Ruegeria pomeroyi DSS-3: one gene and its partner. The protein of the gene in region 1 interacts with the protein of each later gene in a pairwise test. Links are inferred from orthologs where the notes say so. Each region holds a gene or a part of one and is shown on either strand. Other genes may lie near its edges. The genes, in order: SPO_RS01745 and SPO_RS12425.

Region 1 (9,818 bases):
GACGCCGGTGATCGGGGTCTATGCCAAGCGCCTGGGCTGCATCCCGGTGAACCGGGGCAAGCGCGGGGCGGCGGTGGCCAGGATGGTCAAGGACGTGGCCAAGGAATTTGCCGAGCCCGGCCAATTGGTGATCTATCCGCAGGGCACACGGGTCGCACCGGGCGTGTCCAAACCCTATAAGGTGGGCAGTGCGGTTCTGTATGAGGGGCTGCAATACAGCTGCATTCCGGTGGCGACCAATGTCGGGCTGTTCTGGCCGCGTGACGGGCTGCTGCGAAAGCCGGGGCGCGCGGTGGTCGAGTTCCTGGAACCGATTCCGCCGGGTGTGCCGCGTGATGCGTTCATGCGGCGCCTGGAGACCGAGATCGAGGGCGCCTCGGACCGGTTGATGCGCGAAGCAGGATATGAGACCGCGCAGGGTTGAGGCACGGCAGGGGGCGCTGCCCCCGTCGCCTGACGGCGCCTCCCTCGGAGTATTTCCAGCGAATTGAAGCCTTGAGGGCGCCTATGCCGGGGCGGCGGTGCCGCCGCCCCGAGGCTTTGACGGTGTTACGAGTGGATCGGGCCGTCGCCGCAGGCCAGCGCCGCCTCGCGCACAGCCTCGGAATAGGTCGGGTGTGCGTGGCAGGTCAGCGCCAGATCCTCGGCCGAGGCGCCGAATTCCATGGCGACGCAGACCTCGTGGATCAGTTCGCCCGCTGCCGGGCCGATGATATGGGCGCCAAGGATGCGGTCTGTCTCCTTGTCGGCGAGGATCTTGACGAAGCCGTCACTAGCGAAATTGGCCTTGGCGCGGCCATTGCCCATGAACATGAACTTGCCGACCTTGTAGGCGCGGCCCTCGGCCTTGAGGCTTTCCTCGGTGGCGCCGACATTGGCGACCTCGGGCGTTGTGTAGATCACGCCGGGAATGACGCCATAGTTGACATGACCATGCTTGCCCGCGACCTGTTCGGCGGCGGCCATCCCCTCGTCCTCGGCCTTGTGGGCGAGCATCGGGCCTTCGATCACGTCGCCGATGGCGTAGATGCCGGGCACGTTGGTCTGCCAGTCCTTGCCCACCTTGATCTGGCCGCGCTGGGTCATCTCGATCCCCAGCTTGTCGAGGCCCAGACCCGCAGTATAGGGTTTGCGCCCGGTGGCAACCAGCACGGTATCTGCCTCGATCTCGTGCTCGGTGTCCTTTTTCAGCAGCTTGTAGGTGACCTTGGCCTTGCCCCTGGCGATTTCGGTCTTTTGCACCGCGGCACCCATGACGAAGGTCAGGCCCTGCTTTTTCAGGATGCGCTGGAAGGTCTTTTGCACTTCGCCGTCCATGCCGGGGGTGATCACGTCGAGGAACTCGACCACCGTCACCTCGGCACCCAGGCGGGCATAGACCGAGCCCAGTTCCAGCCCGATGACACCGGCGCCGATCACCACCAGGGATTTCGGGATCTTGCCCAGTTCCAGCGCGCCGGTCGAGGTCACGACGGTCTTCTCGTCCACCTCGACACCCGGCAACGAGGCCGGTTCGGAGCCGGAGGCGATGATGATGTTCTTCGCCTCGTGGGTGTCGTCGCCCACCTGCACCTTGCCCGCGGCAGGGATCGAGGCCCAGCCCTTGATCCAGTCGATCTTGTTCTTCTTGAACAGGAATTCGATGCCCTTGGTATTGCCCTCGATCACCTCGTCCTTGTAGGCGAGCATCTGCTTCCAGTCGACCGAAGGGCTTTTGCCCTTGAGTCCCATCTTGGCAAAGTTGTGTTGCGCCTCGTGCAGCGAATGCGAGGCGTGCAGCAGCGCCTTGGACGGGATGCAGCCCACGTTCAGGCAGGTGCCGCCCAGGGTTTCGCGGCCCTCGACCACGGCGGTTTTCAAACCCAGCTGGGCGCAGCGGATGGCGCAGACATAGCCGCCGGGGCCTGCGCCGATGATGATGACGTCATAGGTTGCCATTTTATCTCTCCTTCGTGTGCGCCGGACGGGCTGTTGCGGCCCGGTGCCTGAATTATCGTGTTGCCGCCGGATCAGACCGGTGTCAGCAGCTTCACCGTGATATGGGCGATGCCGCCGCGTTCGTGATGCATGGCCAGTTCCTCGCTGTCGAAAAAGGCCTGGGCAGAGGCGAGGTTGGTGATCTCGAAAAGCGCCACCGCATGATCGGCGCGATCCGGGTCGCGCCAGATATGCAGGTCGCGGATGCCCGCCGCCTTGCGCATCGCGCGATCCTCGCGGAACACCTTGAGCCAGGCGTCGAAATCGGCCACATCGGCCTGCCAGAGGGCATGGGTTGCCATGGGTCAGTGTCCTTTTGATCCGGCATGTAAGGCAAGGTGCCGCCCGTGCGTGGTCCGGCGCGCGTCAAATCTGGTTGGCAATCCGACAATCATCTGACTCGTACTACCCGTTCTTGCTGGCCCCGCCCGATATTGGGTGGTTGCGGCCCCGCATCCCGACGGATGCGAGGCCAGTTGCCTTGGTTTACAGATCCATCAGCAGGCGGCGGGGATCTTCCAGCGCCTCTTTCACGCGCACGAGGAAGGTCACCGCGCCCTTGCCGTCGACGATGCGGTGATCGTAGGACAGCGCCAGGTACATCATCGGGCGGATCTTGATCTCGCCGTTGATGACCATCGGGCGGTCCTGGATCTTGTGCATGCCGAGGATGCCCGACTGCGGGGGGTTCAGGATCGGAGAGGACATGAGCGAGCCATAGACGCCGCCGTTCGAGATCGTGAAGGTGCCGCCCTGCATTTCCGCCATGGACAGCTTGCCGTCACGGGCGCGCTTGCCCTTTTCGGCGATCGCCTTTTCGATCTCGGCAAAGGACATCTGGTCGGCGTCGCGGATCACCGGCACCACCAGGCCCTGCGGCGTACCCGCGGCGACGCCCATATGCACGTAGTTCTTGTAGACGATGTCCTGGCCGTCGATCTCGGCGTTGACCTCGGGCACCTCCTTCAGCGCGTGGCAGCAGGCCTTGGTGAAGAAGGACATGAAGCCCATGCGCACGCCGTGCTTCTTCTCGAACGCGTCCTTGTAGGTGTTGCGCAGCGCCATCACCTCGGTCATGTCGACCTCGTTATAGGTGGTCAGGATCGCGGCGGTGTTCTGGGCATCCTTCAGGCGGCGGGCGATGGTCTGGCGCAGGCGGGTCATGCGGACGCGCTCTTCGCGCGCGGCATCCTCCGCAAGGGCGGGCGCGCGGGGGGCGGCGGCAGGGGCCGGAGCGGCAGCGGCAGGGGCCGGCGCGGCTGCTGCGGCGGCCACGGCGGCAGTGACATCCTCTTTCATGATGCGACCATCGCGCCCGGTTCCGGTGACCTGCGCGGGGGTGATCCCGGCCTCGGCCATCGCCTTTTCCGCCGAGGGCGCGTTGGCGATGTCCTTGCCCGTGGCGACCGCGGGGGTGACCGCGGCGGCGGGGGCGGCCGGAGCAGGGCTGGCGCCCGAGGCGCTGCCCGAGATCACCGCCAGCTTGGCAGATGCGTTCACGGTGGCGCCTTCGGCGGCGACGATTTCGGTCAATACGCCCGACGCGGGTGCGGGCACTTCGACCGAGACCTTGTCGGTCTCCAGCTCGCACAGCATCTCGTCCTGCGCGACACTGTCGCCGACCTTCTTGAACCAGGTCGAGACGGTGGCCTCGGTCACCGATTCACCCAAGGTCGGCACCATGACATCGACCGAACCGCCCGAGCTGGCGGCGGGTGCGGCTGCGGCAGGTGCGGCGGGGGCCGCAGCGGCCCCTTCACCGGCGGTAATGGTGGCCAGCAGCGCGTTGACGCCAACCGTTTCGCCTTCCTTGGCGACAATATCACCCATCACACCGGCGGCAGGGGCGGGGACCTCGACGGTCACCTTGTCGGTTTCCAGCTCACAGAGCATCTCGTCGACGGCCACGGCGTCGCCGGGTTTCTTGAACCAGGTGGCCACGGTGGCCTCGGTCACGGATTCGCCAAGCGTGGGGACACGAACTTCGATCGTCATCGCTTATTTTCCTTCGATGCTCAGCGCTTCGTTCACGAGCGCCTCTTGTTGGGCTTTGTGTTGGCTGGCCAGACCGGTCGCGGGCGAGGCCGAAGTGGCACGGCCGACATAGGTCGGGCGGGTGTGCTTGGCGCCGATGCGGGTCAGCACCCATTCGATATTGGGCTCGATGAAGCTCCACGCGCCCTGGTTCTTGGGTTCTTCCTGGCACCAGACCATTTCGGCCCCCTTGAACCGCTCCAGCTCGTTGATGAGCGAATGGGCCGGGAAGGGGTAGTACTGCTCGATCCTGAGCAGATAGACATCGTCGATGCCGCGCGCGTCGCGCTCTTCGAGAAGGTCGAAATAGACCTTGCCCGAGCACAGAACGACCCGCTTGATCTTGTCATCGGCGACCAGTTTTGTGTCCGAGTTGCCGTATTGCGCATCGTCCCACAGCACCCGGTGGAAGGACGATCCGGTGGTGAATTCCTCGGTGCGCGAAACCGCCAGCTTGTGACGCAACAGCGATTTCGGGGTGACCAGGATCAGCGGCTTGCGGAAGGTGCGGTGCAGCTGACGGCGCAGGATGTGGAAATAGTTGGCCGGCGTGGTGCAGTTGGCCACGATCCAGTTGTCCTGACCGCACATTTGCAGGAACCGTTCCAGACGGGCCGAGCTGTGCTCGGGGCCCTGACCCTCGAACCCGTGCGGCAGCAGGCAGACAAGGCCCGACATCCGCAGCCACTTGCTTTCGCCCGAGCTGATGAACTGGTCGAACATGATCTGGGCGCCGTTGGCGAAATCGCCGAACTGGGCCTCCCACAGGGTCAGCGCGTTGGGTTCGGCCAGCGAATAGCCGTACTCGAACCCCAGCACCGCGTATTCGCTGAGCATCGAGTCGATGACTTCGTACTGCGCCTGGCCCTTGCGGATGTTGTTGAGCGGATAGTACCGCTCCTCGCTGTCCTGGCTGATCAGGCCGGAATGGCGCTGGCTGAAGGTGCCGCGCGTTGCGTCCTGGCCGGCCAGTCGGACCGGATAGCCCTCGGTCAGAAGCGAGCCATAGGCCAGCGCCTCACCCGTGGCCCAGTCGATCCCTGTGCCGCTGTCAAACATCGCCTTCTTGGTTTCCAGCAGGCGTTCGACGGTGCGATGCAGCGAGAACCCTTCGGGTGCCCGGGTCAGGGCATTGCCGACCGCGGCCAGGGTTTCGGGCGTGATCGCGGTTTCGCCGCGAACATATTCCTCTTTGTTCTTGTCCAGATGCGACCAGCGGCCATCCAGCCAGTCGGCCTTGTTGGGCTTGTAGTCCTTGCCAGCCTCGAACTCTTCGTTCAGATGCGCCTGGAAGGCGGCCTTCATGTCCTCGATCTCGCCCTCGGGGATCAGCCCGTCGCGGACCAGACGCTCGGTATAAAGCGCCAGCGTGGTCTTATGGCTCTTGATCTTCTTGTACATGATCGGGTTGGTGAACATGGGCTCGTCGCCCTCGTTATGGCCAAACCGGCGATAGCAGAAGATGTCGAGCACCACGTCCTTGCGGAATTTCTGGCGGAACTCGGTGGCCACCTTGGCGGCGTGCACCACCGCCTCGGGGTCGTCGCCGTTGACGTGAAAGATCGGCGCCTCGACCATCAGGGCAATATCGGTCGGGTAGGGGCTGGAGCGGCTGAAATGCGGCGCGGTGGTAAAGCCGATCTGGTTGTTCACCACGATATGCATGGTGCCGCCGGTACGGTGGCCGCGGATACCCGAAAGCTGGAAGCATTCGGCCACCACGCCCTGACCGGCAAAGGCGGCATCGCCATGCAGCAGCACCGGCATGACCGAGGTGCGGTCCTTGTCGCCGAACTGGTCCTGCTTGGCGCGGGCCTTGCCCAGAACCACCGGGTTCACCGCCTCGAGGTGCGAGGGGTTGGCGGTGAGGCTGAGGTGAACGGTATTGCCGTCGAACTCGCGATCCGAAGAGGCGCCGAGGTGGTATTTCACGTCGCCCGATCCATCGACATCCTCGGGCTTGAAGCTGCCGCCCTGGAATTCGTTGAAGATGGCGCGATAGGGCTTGCCCATCACGTTGGCCAGGATGTTCAGGCGGCCACGGTGCGGCATGCCGATGACGATTTCGCGGACCCCCAGCGCGCCGCCGCGCTTGATGATCTGTTCCATCGCGGGGATCAGTGCCTCGCCGCCGTCAAGGCCAAAGCGCTTGGTGCCCATGTATTTGACATGCAGGAACTTTTCGAAACCCTCGGCCTCGACCATCTTGTTCAGGATCGCCTTGCGCCCTTCGCGGGTGAACGAGATTTCCTTGCCATAGCCTTCGATCCGCTCTTTCAGCCAGGCGGCCTCTTCAGGGTTCGAGATATGCATGTATTGCAGCGCGAAGGTGCCGCAATAGGTGCGTTTCACGATGTCGAGGATCTGGCGCATCGAGGCATGGGTCAGCCCCAGCACGTTGTCGATGAAGATCGGCCGGTCCATGTCGGAATCGGCAAAGCCGTAGGTCTTGGGGTCCAGCTCGGGATGCAGCGTGTTGGCGCGCATGCCCAACGGGTCGAGATCGGCCACCAGATGGCCCCGGATACGATAGGCCCGGATGATCATCAGCGCCCGGATCGAATCCAGCACCGCGCGCTTGATCTGGTCATCGCTGACCGGAACTCCGGCCTTGGCGGCCTGTTCCTTGATCTTGCCACCAGCGGCCTTGGCGTCGATCTCGGCCCATTGCCCGGTCAGCGCGCCGGTCAGGTCGTCGGCGGGCATCGGCGGCCAGTCGGCGCGCGCCCAGCTGGGGCCATTGGCCTCTTTCTTCACATCCGTTTCGGCATCGCCCATGGCACGGAAGAACTCGGCCCATGCGGCATCAACCGCGCCGGGATCGTTGGCGTATCGGGCATAGAGCTGTTCGAGGTATTCCGCATTGTGCCCCTGCATGAAGGACGAGGCATGAAACTGGGAGTTGGGCGATTGTTCGGTCATTGGTTCACCTGACTTTCCTAGCTCTGGATTTCGCGCGTCGCGATGGCCAGAACGGGTTCTTTGAGCGATCTGAAACTGTGGCCTGCATTCGGTATGGCGGTGAATGTGGCGTTCAGGCCGCGCGCCTGGGCCTTTGCCACATAGTCCCGGGCAAGGCCCGGTTGGGTGTTTGAATCCTGCTGGCCTGTCACCGCGATGATCTTGGTCTGTCGTGGTATCTGGTCGAGGTAGCGAATTGGTGACTGGCTCTTGGGCCAGGGCGTACCGCGCGACGCGCGCCAGCGCGGAATGTCGAATGGGCCGGATACCATCACTGCTATGTCGATAAGGCCCGGCACCGTTCCCAGCAATGTGCCGGTCTGTGCTGCGCCGCCGGAATGAGCCACCACCACGAGCCTGTTATGCGGATACGCCTGGCTGGCAGCCGAGATGCCCTGTGCGAGCAGATTGTTGTTCTGCTTGGTATAGTGATCGCGGCTACCGCTGTTGGAGCCCTTGCTTCGGCGCCCCGCAATGGAATAGCCCGGCCGCGCCATCTGGATGACGGTTGACTGAGGATTGCGCCGGGCCAGGTCGGCGGCAAAGGATGTGATGTAATCCGGGCCGGAATCCCCGTGCAGAACGATGACCAGCGCCTTGGCTCCGGTGCCGTGCACCTGGCCTGAGATCGGTCCGAACATTTCGGCCAGCGACGGAGTTGCAATGCACAGGAACAGCCCGGCAAGCGCGAGTGTCAGATGCTGGCGGATCCTGGCCAGATATGCCCTGGTCGCAGTCATGACGCCACCGCCCGCACCGGATTGGGACCGTATTGATTGGTGCCTGGCTGGCTGGGCCGGGTCAGCCACCACAGAACCAGCAGCGGCGAGATGAACAGAACGGCGAGCGTCGGGATCAGCAAGAGCAGCGTGGCGCGGGTGAAGAGAAGGTCGAGCGAACCGCCGGCGGCAAAGCTGGAGGCGATGCCGACGCCGAAGACCAGCACCAGCACGGCGCACAGCATCAGCAGGAACGGCAGGATGGCGTAAATCCCGCTGCGCCCGGTGTCGTGCATCCGGCGAAAGGCCACCGCCAGATGCGGCAGGAACACCGCAAGCGAGAAGATCGGGGCGATGGGGCCGGTGTTTTCGATACGGGCGCTGGTGCTGGTATCCGAGGTCTCGACCGTGGTGGTCACGGCGTCGAACAACAGCGCATCCAGCATGGTCGCCGCGATACTGCCCAGCAGGAGGAACAGGAAAAAATACCAGTACTCCGGGCGAGAGGCCCGCCCGGAGAAGGTGATGTACTTCGCGAAACACGTTCCTATGGATTGACCGAACGTCATGTGTCCTCACGATTTGCCTGCGACCCCGCGACGGGCCGGGGGCAGCGGTTTACTTGCCGATCGCTTCCAGCACGGCCTCGCCCAGGGTTGCCGGGCTGTCGGCCACGACGATGCCAGCCGAACGCATGGCTTCGATCTTGTCCTCGGCGCCGCCCTTGCCGCCGGCGACGATGGCGCCCGCGTGGCCCATGCGGCGGCCCGGAGGGGCGGTGCGGCCCGCGATGAAACCGGCGACCGGCTTCTTGCGGCCTTTCTTGGCCTCATCCTTCAGGAACTGGGCGGCTTCTTCCTCGGCGCTGCCGCCGATTTCACCGATCATGATGATGCTTTCGGTTTCATCGTCGGCCAGGAACCATTCCAGCACGTCGATATGCTCGGTCCCCTTGATCGGGTCGCCGCCGATGCCCACGGCGGTGGACTGGCCCAGACCGATATCCGAGGTCTGTTTCACCGCCTCATAGGTCAGCGTGCCCGAGCGGGACACAACGCCAACGCTGCCGCGCTTGTGGATATGGCCGGGCATGATGCCGATCTTGCAGGCATCGGGCGTGATCACGCCGGGGCAGTTGGGACCGATCAGGCGCGAGGACGAGCCTTCGAGCGCGCGCTTGACCTTCATCATGTCCAGAACCGGGATGCCTTCGGTGATGCAGACGATCACCTCCATCTGGGCGTCGATCGCCTCAAGGATCGAGTCGGCGGCGAAGGGCGGCGGCACATAGATCACGGTGGCATTGGCTTCGGTCACATGCTTGGCTTCGTGGACCGAGTTGAACACGGGCAGGCCCAGATGCTCCATCCCGCCTTTGCCGGGAGTCACACCGCCGACCATCTTGGTGCCATAGGCGATGGCCTGTTCAGAGTGGAATGTGCCCTGCGAGCCGGTAAAGCCCTGACAGATCACTTTGGTGTTTTCGTCGATGAGGACTGCCATTTGAGGAGTCTCCTTTATGTAATTTCCAGCTTAGCGTTACTGAGAGGACGCCAACCGTTGCGTTCTGACCATCATCCCTTTGTTGAAAGAAACGATCGCGATTGTGCCGGTGTTCCCAAGAAACCATGACGTGTTCCCTGGAACTCTTTTTGCTCTGAACGATGGTTTGGAAATCTGCTGTGAAAGCAATGCAGCGGATGTTTGGAAGTTTCCACCGTTCGGAATTACCTGACATTGGCCCAATTCAGTTGTCTTGCCGACACCGGCTCTGAGTGAAACCTGTGCAGTCGCATAAGGGGATTGAAAGTCGTAGCCGCCGTTACGATTTTCTTTTTTACCAAAGCCAAGGGCCTCGAAAGCTTGGGGGGCAGAGTTCGGCGAAGCTGCTGTCTTTACGCAGGCTTCTATGAACGCATTTACTGCGTCTTCGTAAGAAACCACTTGCGTTTGGGAGCGTGTGCTCCCGCCACCAGAAGTGGAAAGGGAGGTGTCCGTGCAGCCCACGAGAAACGCGCTGGCTATGATTCCTAGTATAGCTCTTTGCATCTTAACCCTTTACCGCTTTCACGATCTTCTCGGCTCCGTCGGACAGGTTGTCGGCGGCGATGACGTTCAGGCCGGAGG
Region 2 (9,285 bases), 2.2 Mb from region 1 along the record:
AAGGTGCGCGGCGTGGCCAAGCGGGATTATCTGGTCGAGGCCGACAAATGGCTGGATCGGGTGGGGCTGCATGGCTATGGCAACCACTATCCGCACCAGCTGTCGGGCGGCATGCAGCAGCGGGTCGGGATCGCGCGCGCGCTGACCTCGAACTCGCCGATCATGCTGATGGACGAGGCGTTCTCGGCGCTCGATCCGCTGATCCGCACCGACATGCAGGACCTGTTGCTGGAGTTGCAGACCGAACTGCACAAGACCATTGTCTTCATCACCCATGACCTGGACGAGGCGCTGAAACTGGCCGACCATCTGGTGATCCTGAAGGATGGCTATGTTGTCCAGCAGGGCGAGCCGCAGCATATCCTGCTCAACCCGAACGATCCCTATATCGAGGACTTCGTCAGCGACATCAACCGCGCCCGGGTGCTGCGGGTGCGCTCGATCATGACACCGCTCGACGGCCAGCCGGTGCCGCCCGATGCACATGGCGAGGTCGATTATGACGATACGCTGGAAAGCATGATTGCCCGCTCGGGCGGCGACACCTCGCACCGCTATGTCGTGATACGGGACAGCGCGCCGGTCGGCACTCTCGACATGACGCATCTGGTCAAGGCGCTGGTGCCCCGCGTGGCAACCGAGGCAAGCGCGCGAAAGGCCTGACGCGCCGGTGGTTCGCCCTCCATCGGGCCTTGCGACGTGGCAGATGAAAAAAACCGCCCCGGATGACGGGGCGGTCTTGATGTCTTTTCTGGGTCGAAAACCCGGTGGCGGTTAGCCGACCAGTTCGATGCCCGAGAAGAAATAGGCGATCTCGACTGCAGCGGTTTCCGGCGCGTCCGAACCGTGGACCGAGTTTTCGCCGACCGACTCGGCAAACTCGGCGCGGATGGTGCCGGGTGCCGCGTCGGCGGGGTTGGTGGCGCCCATCACTTCGCGGTTCTTGGCAATGGCGTTCTCGCCTTCCAGCACCTGCACCACGACCGGGGCCGAGGACATGAATTCGCACAGTTCGTCATAGAACGGGCGCTCGGCATGCACTCCGTAGAAAACGCCGGCCTGTTCCTTGGTCATGTGGATGCGCTTCTGCGCCACGATGCGCAGGCCGGCTTCCTCGAACTTGGCGTTGATCTTGCCGGTCAGGTTGCGGCGGGTTGCATCGGGCTTGATGATCGAGAAGGTACGTTCCAGTGCCATCGGGGCTCTCCTTGAATCTGGCGGCGCGCCTCTCGCGCCGAATGTATCGCGCGCCGCCTAGCACGATGGGGCACGCAAGGAAAGTGCCATGATGGCAAATCCCGGGCCTGAGACCGGATTGCCGGGTCAGGTGTCGGGCAAAGGCTCGCGCAGGTCGACCCAGCGCACATAGAGTACCGCCAGAAGACCCAGGAAACTTGACCCGGACATCAACCCCAATACGGCAAAGGGGGCATTCTCGGCCGATACGACGATCCCCGTAACCGTGGTCAGGACTGCCCCCAATGCAACCGTCAGCGCCCCGGACAACCCTGCGGCGCTGGCGGCCAGCCGGGGCCGGACCGACATCAGGCCCGCCACGGCATTTGCGTTGGTCAGGCCGTTGCCAAAGCCGACCAACACCGCCGACCCGAAGAACACCCAGACCGAACCCGCACCCGTCAGGAACAGGATCAGCCCTATTGCCGGGCCAGTTGACGCAATGATCCGCCCCAGGAGGATCATCGTCGTAAGCCGGGTGCGCGCCGCAATGCGACCGGTGACAAAGTTGCCTACCATGAAACCGCCCGTGATGATGCCGATCCCCAATCCCAACAGGGCCGGACTCAGATCGAACCAGGCGGCCGCCACCAGGGGTGCACCCGTTATGAACGCGTAGAATCCGCCGATCGAAAAGGAAGCGCAAAGCGCGTAGCCCCAGAACCGGCGCGACCGAAAGAGATGCGGATATTGCTGCCATTGCGCCTTGAAGGTTACGGACCGCTCGGTATTGGTCTCGCCAAAATCGACCCAAAGCAGCGCAAGCATCACCGCGCCCAGGATCGAATAGAGCACAAACCCCGCGCGCCAGCCGAACAGCATATCCAACGCGCCCCCCAGCATGGGGCCAAGCATGGGGGCCAGCGCCATCGCCATGGCGACATACCCCAGTTTGCTTGCCGCCTCGTTGGGCGGGTACTGATCGCGGATGGAGGCGCTGGAAGAGATCGGACCGGCCACCACAGCCGCCTGCAACAAACGAAAGCCCAGAAAGACCCAGATCGACCCAGCCAGCACGCAGCCGATCGACGCGACCAGAAAGATCGCCATGGCGATCAGCAGGACGGGCCTGCGGCCGAACCGGTCCGACAGCGGGCCGATGATCAGTTGCAGGATCGCCGAAACGCCGAGGTAACCGGCAATCGCAAGGTTGATCAGCCCATAATCAACCTCGAAATCCTGCCCCATGTGCGCAAGCGACGGCAGAAACATGTTCAACGTCAGCACCGAAAGCGCGGTGAGCAGAACAAGCGTGATCAGATGCGGCGGGTTGGATGCGTGGCGCATGAGCGGGTCCGGCGGTTTGGACGGTAAATCCGCGCTATCACGGTCGCGTGCGCCTGACCATCCCAAGCCGCTGGCGGCCCCCTCACCTGTCTGTTATGAGCGCGCCCATGTTGAGGATCGAAAACATCACTTACGCGGTCGAGGGCCGGCCGCTGTTCGACGGTGCCAGCGCCGTCATTCCCGATGGCCACAAGGTCGGCCTGGTGGGCCGCAACGGCACCGGCAAAACCACGCTGTTCCGGCTGATCCGGGGCGAGCTGGCGCTGGAAACCGGCACCATCGCCCTGCCCCGCCGCGCCCGCATCGGCGGCGTCGCACAAGAGGCGCCCGCCTCGGACGTGTCGCTGATCGACACGGTGCTGGCCGCAGATACCGAGCGCGCCGCGCTGATGGCCGAGGCGGAAACCGCCACCGACCCGATCCGCATTGCCGAAGTGCAGACCCGGCTGGCCGATATCGACGCCTGGAGCGCGCCGGCGCGCGCCGCTTCGATCCTCAAGGGGCTGGGGTTCGACGATGACGAACAGCTCAAACCCTGCTCCGATTTCTCGGGCGGCTGGCGGATGCGGGTGGCGCTGGCGGCGGTGCTGTTTTCCCAGCCCGACCTGCTGCTGCTCGATGAACCGACCAACTATCTCGACCTCGAAGGGGCGCTGTGGCTAGAAAGCTATCTGGCGAAATACCCCCATACGGTGATCATCATCAGCCACGACCGCGGGTTGTTGAACCGCGCCGTGGGCGCGATCCTGCATCTGGAGGACCGCAAGCTGACCCTCTATCAGGGGCCCTATGAACAGTTCGCCCGCCAGCGCGCCGAAAACCTGGCCCAGGCCCAGGCGATGGCCAAGAAGCAGGAGGCGCGCCGCGCGCATCTGCAATCTTATGTCGACCGCTTCCGCTACAAGGCGGACAAGGCCAAACAGGCGCAATCCCGCCTCAAGGCGCTGGCCCGGATGCAGCCGATCAGCAGCCCCCAAGAGGCCGCATTGCGCGCCTTCACCTTTCCCAAACCGGAGGAGATGTCGCCGCCGATCATCCATCTCGAAGGCGGGGTGACAGGATATGGGCAGACCGAGGTCCTGAAACGGCTGAACCTGCGCATCGACCAGGACGACCGGATCGCGCTGTTGGGCAAGAACGGTCAGGGCAAATCCACCCTGTCGAAACTGCTCTCGGACCGGCTGCCGCTGATGGCGGGCCGGATGACCCGCTCGCCCAAGCTCAGGATCGGCTATTTCGCCCAGCATCAGGTCGACGAGCTGTATGTGGACGAAACCCCGCTCGACCACCTGCGCCGTCTGCGCCCGGGCGAGACGCCCGCCAAGTGGCGGGCGCGGCTGGCGGGCTTTGGCCTTGGCGCCGAGCAGGCGGAAACCGCGGTGGGGCGGCTCTCGGGCGGGCAAAAGGCGCGCCTCAGCCTGCTGATCGCCACCCTTGACGCGCCCCATATGCTGATCCTCGACGAGCCGACCAACCACCTTGATATCGAAAGCCGCGAAGCGCTGGTCGAGGCGCTGACCGATTATACCGGCGCGGTGATCCTGGTCAGCCACGACATGCACCTGCTGACCCTTGTCGCCGACCGGCTGTGGCTGGTTTCGGACGGGTCGGTAAAACCCTTCGAGGGCGATCTTGAGGCCTATCGCGACTTCCTTCTGGCGCGCGACAAGCCGGAATCCCCCAAACCGGCAGAGGCCAAGCCCAAACGCGCCAGCCGCGACACGGTGCTGGCGCTGCGGGCCGAGCTGCGCAAATGCGAGGAGCGGGTCGAGAAGCTGAGCGAGATGCACGACAAACTGGCCGCCAAACTGGCCGATCCCGCGCTTTATGCCGATGACAAGGTCTCTGATCTTGAGGTCTGGAACCGCAAATATGCGGAACTGAAGGACGCGATGGAGCGGGCCGAGACCCTGTGGATGGAGGCGCAGGAGAAGCTCGACGCGGTGCAGGCGACATGATCGTCCGTCAGGCAGGCCCGGCCGATGCAGCCGCAATGAGCGCGGTGTTGCACCCCATCCTGACCGGCTGGAACAGCGCGCGCAGCGGTGATGCGGAGACGGTCCTGACCCGCTACATCGACGATCCCGACCGGCTGAGCTGTGCCGTGGCCTGCGAGGGTGAACGCATCCTCGGTTTTCAGTCGCTGAAACTCGCACGCGCCGGGAATGTTTACGACTTGCCCGCCGGCTGGGGCATCATCGGCACCTACGTCGCGGGTGATGCCGGCCGCCGGGGCATCGGGCGGGCGCTGTTTACCGAAACACTGGCCGCAGCGCGGCGCGCCGGGCTGGCCCATATCGACGCCACCATCGGCGCGGACAACGCGCAGGGCCTTCCCTATTACTCCGCTCTGGGCTTTCAGACCTGGCGCGAACTTGACGGCGCCGTTGGCAAGCGGTTCGACCTGAGCGCAACCGAGCAGACGGAGGGGACATGATCGACACCGCCTTTCTGATCACCGCATTCACCACGCTTTTCGTGGTGATCGACCCGCCGGGCCAGACGCCGATCTTCATGGCGCTGACCCAGGGTATGGACAGCCGCACCAAACGCGCCATCGCGCTGCGCGCCTGCCTGACGGCGGCGGGGATCCTGGCGATGTTCGCGGCCTTTGGCGAGGCGGTGCTGGGTTTTGTCGGCATCTCGATGCCCGCCTTTCGGGTCGCGGGCGGCGTGCTCTTGTTCCTCACCGCGCTCGACATGCTGTTCGAGCGGCGCACCAAGCGGCGCGAGGACCGGGCCGAGGCCGAGGAACACGCCGACCCCTCGGTGTTTCCGCTGGGCATACCGTTGATCGCCGGTCCCGGCTCGATCGCCACCATGATCCTGCTGGCAGGCCAGCATCCGGGCGCCGAGGGGCTGGCCACGGTGATTGCGGTCATGCTGGCGGTGCTGGCGGTGGTGCTGTTCCTCTACCTGATCTCGGGTCTGTTGGGGCGGCTTCTGGGCAAGACCGGGCTGAACGTGGTGACCCGCCTCTTGGGCATGCTGCTGGCGGCGCTGGCGGTGCAGTTCATCCTCGACGGGCTCAGGGCCTTTGGCTTTGCCAGCTGACACCCCATATCGGTAAGGACCCGACAGGAAAGGCCGCCCATGGACGCAGACAACACCGCCCACCTGATCTATCTGTCGCTGCTTGGCGCGGCGCTTGTGTTCTGGTTCATCAGCCACAACCGCGCCAGCCTGGGCAAAACGCTGCAAATGGCGCTGGCCTGGGTGTTCATCTTCGTGGGCGTGATTGCGGTGGTGGGCCTGTGGGGCGATATTCGCAGCACCGTCGCCGGCACGCCGCGCATCTCGGTCAGCGAAAACCGGGTCGAAATCCCGCGCAGCCCGGATGGCCATTACTATGCCACCCTCATTATCGAGGACAAACCGCTGCGTTTTCTGGTCGATACCGGCGCCAGTCAGGTGGTGCTGAGCCATGCGGATGCCGAACGGTTGGGCATCGACACATCCGCGCTCAACTACTTCGGGCGCGCCTATACCGCCAATGGCGAGGTGCGCACCGCGCCGGTGAAACTGGGCCGGGTGCAGCTGGGCGGGTTCACCGACCAGGGCGTCACCGCCTGGGTGAACGAGGGCGAGATGAGTGAATCGCTTCTCGGCATGGACTACTTGCAACGCTTCCGCAGTATCGAGATCGCGGGCGGAACATTGGTGCTGGCGCGCTGAACGGTCGCGGGCAGGCGCTTGCGTGACGCATCCGGCGCTGCCCGGACGCGCCATTCATGTGCATTCTGACGCCACCCTGCCCTGACCGGAGCCACCCGTATGAGCCATTTTCCCTATGACCTCACCGCGCCCATCGGCTGCGCCGCCACCCTTGGGCTGATCGTTTTGCAGGCCGACGAGACGGTAGAGCAGGATTTCCAGCGCCTCTTCGCGGCCCCCGATCAGGCGCTTTATGTCACCCGCATCCCCTCGGGCGCGGATGTGACGCCCGAGACCCTGCGCCAGATGGAACGCGACCTGCCGCACTCGGCCAGCCTGCTGCCGCCCTCGGTGGCCTTCTCGACGGTGGGCTATGCCTGCACCTCGGGCGCGACCATGATCGGGCCGGACCGGGTGGCGGAGCTGATCCGGGGCGCCTGCGACACACAGGCCAGCACCGATCCGCTGACGGCGGCGCGCGCCGCCCTGCGCGCGTTGGGCATCACCCGGCTGGGCATCGTGTCACCCTATGTGGCCTCGGTCGCCGAACCGGTGCGCCAGGCGCTGGGTGCCGCAGGGGTCGAGACACCCGAAACGCTCAGCTTCGGCGAGGCGAGCGAGGCGCGGGTGGCGCGGATCGACCCGGCCTCGATCCGGGCAGCGGCGCTGGAGCTGGGCCGGCGCGGCGGTCTGGACGGGCTGTTCCTGAGCTGCACCAACCTGCGCACGCTGGATGTGATCGACGAGATCGAAACCGAACTGGGCCTGCCTGTGGTCAGTTCAAACCTGGCGCTAGCCTGGCATATGGCCTCGCAGGCCGGGCTGACCCTGCCCGACGCGCCGGGGCGGCTGATGCGGCAGCTGGCGGGCTGAGGCCCCGCGTCAGTCCCGATCAAAGGCCGCTAGCATCGCCGCGCGCAGCCGTGCCACATCCGCATCGACGGGCGCGGCGGGGTCGCAAACGAAGGGGGCCAGCACCTCGACCCGGATTGCCCCGCCTTGCGGCAGAACCCGACCCCGTGGCAGCAACCGATCCGAGTCGTGGATGACGATGGGCCGAATGGTGCGGCCGCTGGCGCGCGCCGCCAGCACTGCGCCCGCCTTGAACGGGCCCAGCGTCTCGCCGCCGGTGCGGGTGCCCTCGGGGAACAGTACCACCGAGCGGCGCGCCGGCATCTCGCGCACCGCCGCGCTCAGCGTCTCCATCGCCAGACTGCCGTTCTTGCGGTCGATCTCGACCAGCCCGGCACCGGTGAAACCCGTGCGCAGCAGCGGATGGCGGCACAGCTCTTTCTTGGCGGCAAAGGTGAACCATTTCGCGTCCGGCACCGCATCCATCAGCGCAAACCCGTCCAGATGGCTGCGGTGGTTGATCACGATGATGCTGTCGCGATCCTGCGCCAGCGCGGCGCGCTCGGCCTCGGTGATCTCGACCCGGATGCCCAGCAGCCACAACAGCCGCGAACAGGCGCGCTTGACCAGCCGCCAGTACCAGCCGCGAAACCCGCGCCGCCGCGCACAAAGCAGCGGCACAAAGGCGATGACCAGGAAATAGAGCGGCCCCAGCAGGATCAGCACCACAAGCTTGATCAGGCGGACCGGCGCGGAGGCGGTTGCCGCGTCGCGGGAAACGGGGGTCTGTGTCATCTGGCCCTGTCAACGGTTCAGGCCCCGGCGGGGCGTTTGGGCCATGACAATGGACTGCGTGCGTACCGGCGGGCCAGTGTCACAACCTGCACTGGGCGCTTTGGGCCGCGACGGGCACGACCCTGCCCCTATCGGCCAGATCCCCGCAGATATCAACGAAAAACCGCAACAGGCGGCCCGGCGCGCTCAGCCGCCCGCCTCGGCCTTCTTCTCCCAGCGGCCCGATTCCTCGGACCAGTATTGCGCCGCGCAGCCCGCCGCCGTCAGCGCCCGCCACTGGCCACGCGCGGCCTCGACCGCGGCCGGATCGGTTCCGTCGAACAGGATGCAGACCCGTTCCAGCGCCGCCACCTCTTCGGGCGTGACGGCGGCGCCGTCGACGCTCATCACGCAGCGCGCGCCATTGGGCGCATCCGCGCCGGTGGTCAGCAGCACCGGCTGGTCGGCGTCATGGGCGCCCCCCGCCAGCCCATGCGGCAGGAACCCGTCATCGGGCCCCAGCCACAGCTTTTCGTCCAGCCAGACAAGCCGCCCCGGATCACTCCCCCGCACCGCCACCCGCCAGCCCGCGCCCAGTGCCTTGGTCAATAGCACCGGCAGCGTCGCCTCCAGAGGGTTGCGGGTCAGGTGATAGAAATAGGCGGCCCCCATCGGATCACTCCGCCAGCCGGTCCACCAGACGGTTCAGCGCCAGCACACCCCAGCCGGTCGCGCCCTTGGGCGCCATGTCGGTCTCGGCGGTGACCGAGGCGACCCCGGCGATGTCGAGATGGATCCAGGGCGTACCCTCTTGCACGAAGCGGGCCAGGAACTGGGCCGCGGTGATCGACCCCGCCGGGCGCCCGCCCACGTTCTTCATATCCGCGATGCGCGATTTCAACATGTCGTCATAGGCCTTGCCCAGCGGCATCCGCCAGGCGCCTTCGCCTTCGTCGCCCGCCGATTTCAGGAAGGCGTTGCACAGTGTATCGTCATTCGAGAACACGCCCGCATTCTCATGCCCCAGCCCGATGATGATGGCGCCGGTCAGGGTGGCAAGGTCGATCATGCCCGTGGGTTTGAACCGCTCCTGCGCGTACCACATCACGTCGCACAGAACGAGCCGCCCCTCGGCATCGGTGTTGATGATCTCGACCGTGTCGCCCTTCATGGACTTCACCACATCCCCCGGGCGGGTGGCCCGGCCCGAGGGCATGTTTTCGACCAGACCGACCAGGCCCACCACATTGGCCTTGGCCTTGCGCAGGGCGAGCGCGCGCATGGTGCCCGCAACCACACCGGCGCCGCCCATGTCCATGGTCATGTCTTCCATCCCGGCGGCGGGTTTCAACGAGATACCACCAGTGTCGAACACCACGCCCTTGCCCACCAGCGCCAGCGGGGCGGCATCCTTGTCGCCGCCCTTCCAATGCATCACGACCACTTTCGAGGGGCTGTCGGACCCCTGCCCGACGCAGAGCA

The links.
Region 2: the proteins of SPO_RS01745 (region 1) and SPO_RS12425 interact in binary tests that used the Escherichia coli proteins (3 or more experiments, as listed by UniProt). The link is inferred for Ruegeria pomeroyi DSS-3 from one-to-one orthologs.

Annotation. Positions count from the first base shown.
Region 1 is NC_003911.12:351,172-360,989, forward strand. The notes cover bases 3,776-7,305. They hold SPO_RS01745 (2-oxoglutarate dehydrogenase E1 component), read right to left. Parts: upstream 6,934-7,305; coding sequence 3,976-6,933; downstream 3,776-3,975. Other genes in these bases: odhB (2-oxoglutarate dehydrogenase complex dihydrolipoyllysine-residue succinyltransferase), read right to left, coding at 3,776-3,972; SPO_RS01750 (alpha/beta hydrolase family protein), read right to left, coding at 6,951-7,305. In the rest of the region: SPO_RS01725 (lysophospholipid acyltransferase family protein), read left to right, coding at 1-424; lpdA (dihydrolipoyl dehydrogenase), read right to left, coding at 550-1,938; SPO_RS01735 (hypothetical protein), read right to left, coding at 2,010-2,279; more of odhB, read right to left, coding at 2,464-3,775; more of SPO_RS01750, read right to left, coding at 7,306-7,613; SPO_RS01755 (DUF805 domain-containing protein), read right to left, coding at 7,709-8,260; sucD (succinate--CoA ligase subunit alpha), read right to left, coding at 8,310-9,194; SPO_RS22730 (hypothetical protein), read right to left, coding at 9,231-9,635; sucC (ADP-forming succinate--CoA ligase subunit beta), read right to left, coding at 9,742-9,818. UniProt on the Escherichia coli protein: E1 component of the 2-oxoglutarate dehydrogenase (OGDH) complex which catalyzes the decarboxylation of 2-oxoglutarate, the first step in the conversion of 2-oxoglutarate to succinyl-CoA and CO(2).
Region 2 is NC_003911.12:2,596,607-2,605,891, forward strand. What follows is about bases 2,059-5,055. They hold SPO_RS12425 (ABC-F family ATP-binding cassette domain-containing protein), read left to right. Parts: upstream 2,059-2,630; coding sequence 2,631-4,481; downstream 4,482-5,055. Other genes in these bases: SPO_RS12420 (Bcr/CflA family efflux MFS transporter), read right to left, coding at 2,059-2,523; SPO_RS12430 (GNAT family N-acetyltransferase), read left to right, coding at 4,478-4,960; SPO_RS12435 (MarC family protein), read left to right, coding at 4,957-5,055. In the rest of the region: SPO_RS12410 (quaternary amine ABC transporter ATP-binding protein), read left to right, coding at 1-663; ndk (nucleoside-diphosphate kinase), read right to left, coding at 775-1,197; more of SPO_RS12420, read right to left, coding at 1,324-2,058; more of SPO_RS12435, read left to right, coding at 5,056-5,577; SPO_RS12440 (retropepsin-like aspartic protease family protein), read left to right, coding at 5,617-6,198; SPO_RS12445 (maleate cis-trans isomerase family protein), read left to right, coding at 6,298-7,050; SPO_RS12450 (lysophospholipid acyltransferase family protein), read right to left, coding at 7,060-7,824; SPO_RS12455 (DNA polymerase III subunit chi), read right to left, coding at 8,011-8,475; SPO_RS12460 (leucyl aminopeptidase), read right to left, coding at 8,480-9,285. UniProt on the Escherichia coli protein: Genetic data indicate it may be involved in ribosome assembly or function.